2 regions of the Arthrobacter sp. AG1021 genome follow, and region 2 is predicted to be linked to the other one. Evidence: riboswitches for the same ligand, from Rfam matches in the RefSeq annotation. Region 2 holds a riboswitch; the other holds the start of a gene.
What was found. Region 2 has a riboswitch for S-adenosylmethionine ahead of DFO58_RS14760 (ABC transporter ATP-binding protein). Riboswitches for the same ligand answer to the same signal wherever they lie in the genome.

Region 1: linked by a shared signal. The riboswitch ahead of DFO58_RS12900 (hypothetical protein) and the one ahead of DFO58_RS14760 (ABC transporter ATP-binding protein) in region 2 are both predicted to bind S-adenosylmethionine.

What each region holds. Positions count from the first base shown of each region.
Region 1 is NZ_RBLB01000009.1:373,467-376,854, forward strand. Features, by position in the region: gene DFO58_RS12890 (hypothetical protein) at 1-14, shown strand, start outside; gene DFO58_RS18540 (hypothetical protein) at 45-221, shown strand; gene DFO58_RS12895 (ATP-binding protein) at 300-1,238, shown strand; gene DFO58_RS12900 (hypothetical protein) at 1,262-1,822, opposite strand; SAM riboswitch class IV at 1,876-1,989, opposite strand; gene DFO58_RS12905 (4a-hydroxytetrahydrobiopterin dehydratase) at 2,139-2,789, opposite strand; gene DFO58_RS12910 (hypothetical protein) at 2,971-3,388, shown strand, end outside.
Region 2 is NZ_RBLB01000010.1:254,994-258,381, forward strand. Features, by position in the region: gene DFO58_RS14750 (LLM class flavin-dependent oxidoreductase) at 1-16, opposite strand, end outside; gene DFO58_RS14755 (acyl-CoA dehydrogenase family protein) at 79-1,389, opposite strand; SAM riboswitch class I at 1,439-1,529, opposite strand; SAM riboswitch class I at 1,796-1,898, shown strand; gene DFO58_RS14760 (ABC transporter ATP-binding protein) at 1,904-2,725, shown strand; gene DFO58_RS14765 (aliphatic sulfonate ABC transporter substrate-binding protein) at 2,814-3,388, shown strand, end outside.

The DNA.
Region 1 (3,388 bases), on a different contig from region 2:
GCCCGGACCAGTAGCGTCGGTTCCTGACACTGGGAATCCACCTCTTGCATTACCACTCCAGCCCGCTGGCAGTTTTGATCCGGAAGGCCAATCCGGAGTACGGGAAGCCCGAAGCTGCATTGGAGATCCTGTCCCCCGACGAACAGGTGACCGACGCATTCCTCAAGGAATTTCGCAACGGGTTGCGCACCTCGAGCATCTTCAAGGGCCAGGTCATCTAGTTCAAGGGCAACGAGTACCAGGAATCGAACGCCGGAGTCGCCTTCCACCGGCGCGAACCCTTCCCGCGCGAACAGCTCGTGCTGCCCGACGGCCTGCGTGAACGCATTGAGGAACAAGTCCTCGGCGTCGGAACCCACCGCGATGTTCTAACTGCGCTCGATGCGCATCTCAAACGCGGTGTCCTGCTCTACGGCTCGCCGGGCACCGGGAAAACCCACACCGTCAGGTATCTGGCCTCGGCGGCTGAAGACCACACTGTTATCCTGCTCAACGGCGATTCGTTGGCCTACATCTACCAAGCCGCCGCGATGGCGCGGGCGCTGCAGCCATCGATCGTCGTGCTGGAAGATTGTGACCTGATCGCCGAAGACCGCAGCTTCAGCCACGGCCCCCAGCCGCTGCTTTTCGAAGTCCTCGACACCATGGACGGCCTGGAACCGGACGCGGACGTCACCTTCCTGCTGACCACGAACCGCGTGGATTCCCTGGAGCGCGCCTTGGTGCAGCGCCCCGGGCGCATCGATCTTGCAGTGGAGATTCCACGCCCGGATCTCGAAGGACGTATTGCCCTGCTCGAACTATATGCAGCCAAGCTGAAGCCCAGCTCCGACACCGTGCAACAGCTTGCGCACCTGGTCGATGGAACGACTGCCTCGTTCACCAGGGAATTGGTTCGCCGATCCATCCTCAACGCCGCAGTCGCGGGCCAGGCTCCGGGTGACGCCCATCTGCTCGAAGCCGCCCCGGAGCTTATGGGCGATGCGGCCACTCTCACGCGAAACTTCCTCGGGGGAACCAGCGACCCGGATCTTGACGAGGCGGAAGAATTCAGCGAAGACGCATCCTTCGGATGGTTCCCCGGGATGGCGGGAAGCTACGAAGCGCCCAGCGGATTTGAACAAGATCCGGAAGCTGAACAGGTCGGCGGCAGCAGGGGGGTTGTAGGCTGCGCCTTCCTCCTTGCCGGGGAGGAATATCCCCCTGCTGCGCCAGCGCACCGCATCGTTGCCGCCTGAAGGCGTTCCTGCCGTGGGGCGATTCAGTTGGTGATCCCTTGATGGAGCGGGTCACCGTAAATAAACTGCTGAAGCGCGGCAGATGGCCGGCCGAAGAGCAACCGTTGCGGAAACTCCGCCCATTCCTCCGGTTCCAGCTGCACAACATGCGCCGGGTAGCAGCGGTCAACCAGAACCGCCCCACCCCGCTCATCGCGTTGCAGTTCCTTGTAGAGTTGCCCTGCCCTCGGGTTAGGCGCCAAGATGCCCAGCCGTCTCATCCGATCTTCGAGGCGAAGCAGGTCCTCCGGACTCTTGCAACGCCGACGTGCGTGCGCTGCTGCTTCCCTGATTCCCGAACTGACGGCCCAATACAGTTCAGGTGTGAAGCCTGCGGCGATCCAGCGGAGGATGTAGTTCTGCAGGTGTTCCGGCGTCTCGCTGAGCTTGCCGCTGGCGAATTCCCCGCTGCGGGTTGCCTGCCGGTAAGCCGACTGCTCGACCGGACGTCCTCCGAAAAATGGGTAGTCCATGACCACGCTGTTCCACAGCCGTTCCTGCAGGGTGCCTTCTGGATGGTCAATCGAGAATTCTTGGTTTTGCATCTTTGTTCGCTCCTGCTCAGGGAGCCGGCCGGGCACCTATTGTGCCGGACTGGCCCACCGACTTACCCGGGATTTTTGTCCGGGTCGGTTCTTCCCCTGGGGCACCCCGCTCGATGAGGAGGGTTGCCGTGCGACCAGCCAGGTACTTTGCGTCGCAGCTCTTGAACTTGGAATCCAGCCTAACCCGCAGCTACCGACAGTATGGGCGCAGCGCAGGATACAGCAGATCCGGTGCCCATGCCTTCGCAGGTACGGACACCGGATCAGCCATCGATTCTGGTGGACAAGTCCACCTTTGACTGCAGTTCGCTCGGTGCTAGCGGTCGGCCTCGGTGCAGATGCAGAAGCGATTGCCCTGGGCGTCGGTGATGACGGTGAAGGACGGCGCGGCATCGGCGTCGGAGTGGGCGCCAACTTCTTCCAGCTTCGTGAGCACCGGACCGCTTTCCGAATACGGAACCCACACGTCCAGGTGCAGCCGGTTCGTATTGGGAGTGTCGGTTTTCTGGAACCAGATCGCCGGGCCGCGACCGTGGGGATCGGCGATGCTGCCGTCGTCCAACGACTTGTACCCAAGCCCGGCGGCCCATTGCTCCGCGATTTCCTGGGGCTTGTCGGTGTCGATGGCAATCTCCACTGCGCGGATCAGGTCGACGCGGGGTTTGGCCCCGAGGGCCGCGGCCCGCTCGGAGATCTTGCTGGCCAGCGCAATGTCGCGGGTGGTGACCTGGCCGCCGGCGTCATGGGAGGTGGTTGTCACGAACACGCGGTTGTAGCGCCAGTCCACGTCGGGGTGGTGGTTGTCCATCTCTGCGGCGCTTGCGATATCGCTGAAAAGCTCGATCGCGGCCGCGGAGGTCTTGGTCTCGAAGACCGCGGCAATGGCTCCGGGGATCTCCCGCCACTGCGGCATCCCCTGGAGGTATTCGTTGAGCTGGTCTTGGGCAATTACGTCCTGTGCAGGCATGCGTTTCTCCTTTCTCCGGCAACCTTTCCACCCGAGGGGGCGAAGTTCAATGGACCTGCGCAGACTGCCAGAAACAACGGACGGTTGCGGCGTACTGGATAACTGCTGTGAACATCGGTCTTCCGTGGAGAGCGGCACCGGCCGCGGCTAATCTCGGCAAATATGGGCACAAGGAGTTTTGATGACTAATATTCACAACGCCAAGGTCTCTGATTCAACGTTGGACGATGTCATTGACGAGACTGCTCACCGCACGCGACGCATCGTGAGCCGGATCAGCATCCTCATCGTCGCAGCCATCGTAGCGGCCGCGGCGCTTGGAGCGTTCGATGTGGAGTCCAGCACCGACCGGTCCGAGGATGGTGTGCAAGTCCACGTGCGCCACCCGTTGGTGGCGCGGGCAGGCAATGAGGTCGAGCTGGAAATACTTGTCAGTTCCGACGAACCGCTGCCCGATACCTATAAGGTGCGCCTTACCGAGGACTACCTGTTGTTCTTCGAGGACTTCGCGGTCTTCCCGGACCCGGAATCGCAAAGTTCCGACGCGACCGGTGCGGTGGAATTCGAGGTTGCTACCCAGCCCGGGGCCACGCGAATGC
Region 2 (3,388 bases):
GCTGGTTCTCGCTCATGGATGTGCCCCTTGTTCGTGGTTGAGAAGTGGAAGTCTGGTGGGTGCGCGGCGCGGCGGCCGCTAGCTGGCGTGGTGCCCGGTGGGTGCGGCGAGGTCGCCGGTGACCGAGAGGCGCTGGGGTTGGACCCCGTTGATCTCGTAGTCCCCCACGATGCGCGCCTTGTAGATCGCTGGGTTGTGGGTGGCGATGGTGCGTGCGTTGCGCCAGTGCCGGTCCATGTTGCAGCTGCTGCGGGTGGACGAGGCGCCCAGTCCGTCGAAGAGCTTGCTGGTGGCGCTGATGACTAGCGGCTGCACGATGGTCTGCGCCCGGTTGGCGGCCAGCTCGCAGACCGCGAAGCGCTCCTCCGCGTTCAGCTGCGCGTCCTGCAGCGCGGCTTCGACCTCCAGCACCGCGCCGATGACCACCGAGTCCGCGGCGAAGACCTCCGCGGAGACCTCCCCCACCAGCTGCAGCACCTGCGGTTCGCGGTGCACCGGGACGCCGGTGCCGGTGGTGAAGCTGCGGGTGCGCGCCTGCACCGAGCTGCGCATGTCGTTCAGCGCCGCGCGGCCGATGCCTGCCTGCACCGCCATGAGCACCAGCTGGAAGATCGAGGCCTCGGGGTCGTTGGGATCCTCCGGCATGAAGCTGTCCACCGGCACCTGGTGGAACTCGGTGGTTCCGGTGCCGGTCAGCCCCTGGCCGAAGCCGTCCCAGTCGTCCAGGATCTTCACGCCGCTGTGCTGGGTAGAGACCACGGCGATCTGGCGTCCCGGGCGCTCCGGATGGGCCACCGCGACGGTGGTCCAGTCCGCGAAGATGGTGCCGGTGCAGTAGTACTTCTCGCCGTTGACCACCCAGCGGCCGTCGACCTGGCTGGCCTTGGTGTTCAGCGTGCCCAGCGCGTTGCCGCCGCTTTCGGTGTAGGCGTTGCCAACGATCTGCCCGGCCGCGATGCGGGCGAACCACTTAGCCTTCAGCTGCTCGTCCTGCAGGCGCAGCGCGTCCTCGACAAAGGCAATGTGCGCGCGCCAGAGCTGGCCGATATGGGAATCGGCCTCGGAAAGCTCGATGAGCAGGCGGAAGACGTCGCTGAGCCGGGCCCCGTGGCCGCCGTCGGCGACCGGCAGGCGCAGCGCCCCGAAGCGGTCGCGGTTCAGCAGGCCCACCTGCTCGAAGGGCAGGATGCGGTTGCGGTCGCGCTCCTTGGCGCCGGCGGCGATCTGGGCGAACACCGGACGGAAAATCGCTGCAAGGCGCTCGTAGTCTTCGTCGGCCCCCGGCCCCGGAGTCACCTTGAGCAGCTGGCGGGTCGGACGGTCTTCGGTGAACTCGTCAAGCTCCAGCGCATTGCCGGCGCCCGGGGTGCTCAGCGTGTTAAAGTCCACCTCAAAATCGTTTTGGGGTGCGCCAAAAGACATAAAAAGTCCTCGATTCTTTCCATCGATCCTGGCGGTAGCACCGTCCCTGTCATGGGTGGTTGCTGCGGCGTCGTGGAGCCAGATCTCTCAGCCGCTCTGGATGGGTCGTAATCATTTGTAGCCGTAACAATCGGGCGGCTCCAAGCCCCGAAGTCATATTTCGTCGCTGAAAACGCACGGGTTGCAGGGACTCGCGAGTGCCGATTGCCGCGAACCGCCGAAGATGACCCAAGGAGGAGGGGCAAAGATCGATCAAACCAACGCTCAATGAAATAAATAACGAAATATCCCACAGATTACGCGCTTACATCGAATATTTTTCATGTTACGCAGGATTTGCAATGGAATCGTTCGAATGCGTGTAATGGATGCGTAACCATCCCGAGCGGCCGAGAGATCTGGCTCTACGACGCCGCAGCAACCACCGTTGAATTCCCGGAATTCACGGCCGGTGCTACCGCCAGGACCGATGGAGATGATCATGGCTACTGCCTTTGCCCTGCCTCAGACCGAGGTTGCAACCAGCGCATCCAGCGCGCTGTCCGTGGACTTCCACAATGTCTCGCGCACCTTCACCACCAAGAAGGAGCAGCGCACCGTCCTCGCAGACGTCAACCTCCACATCGAAGCAGGACAGGTTGTGGCGATCCTCGGAGCCAGCGGCTGCGGCAAGTCGACGCTGCTTCGCTCGGTGTCCGGCTTGGACCACCCCACGGGCGGCGCAGTCTTCACCGGCACCCGGGAAGTCAACGACATCAACGAGCTGTGCGCGGTGGCCTTCCAGGAGCCACGGCTGCTGCCATGGCGTTCGGTGCGCGAGAACATCGCACTCGGACTGGCTCCGGGGACCAGCAAGCCGGCCGGCATTGAACTCATCAACCAGCTGCTGGAGCTGACCGGGTTGACCCACGCGGCCGATCTGCGGCCACGCGAAATTTCCGGCGGCATGGCACAGCGCGTATCGCTCGCCCGAGCACTGGCCCGCCGCCCCGGCGTGCTGCTGCTCGATGAACCATTCGGCGCACTGGATGCACTGACCCGCCTGAAAATGCAGGACCTGCTCCTGTCCATCCATGCGTCGTTCCCGACCACCGTCCTGGTGGTGACCCACGACGTCGACGAGGCGCTGACCCTGGCAGATCGGGTGATCGTCCTGGGGCGTGCCAATGGCCAGCAATCAGCGACGGTCATCGAGGACCTCCGGCTGTCCGCGGCGCACCCGCGCAGCCACAGCGACGCACTGTTCGTCACCAACCGCGCCCACCTGCTGGGACTGCTGGGCGTCGACACCGCAAACCACTAATACCGGCTTCGCCACCGGCATCTCGACTTTCTTCTACGGCTGCATCCACGCAGCCGCTGCACTCGCACGCACAAATCAAGGAATTTCCATGCTCGCAAACCGTGTCACCCGTCGTACCGCACTGTCCATCACCGCCCTGACCGTCGGTGCCGTGGCCCTCTCCGGCTGTGCCGGAGAGAACGCCTCGGCAGCCGGCGACGGCAAAACCCTGTCCATCGACTACGCCACCTACAACCCGCTGAGCCTGGTGCTCAAGGAAAAGGGTTGGCTGGATGCGGCAGCCAAGGAACAGGGTGTCACCGTCGAGTGGATCCAATCCGCCGGATCGAACAAGGCAAATGAAGCGCTGCGCGCCGACGCTGTGCAGGTCGGTTCCACCGCTGGCTCCGCCGCACTGCTGGCCCGCTCCAACGGCTCGCCGATCAAGACCATTTCGCTCTACTCGCAGCCTGAATGGGCGGCGCTGGTGGTCAACAAGGACTCGAAGATCACCATCCCGGCAGACCTGAAGGGCAAGTCGGTCGCCGCCACCAAGGGCACTGATCCGTACTTCTTCCTGCTGCAGACCCTTGAGGAGGCCGGTCTGAGCGAAAAGGACATCACCCTGCAGAACGTCCAGCACGCCGATGGGCGCACCGCGTTGGCCAACGGCTCGGTCGACGC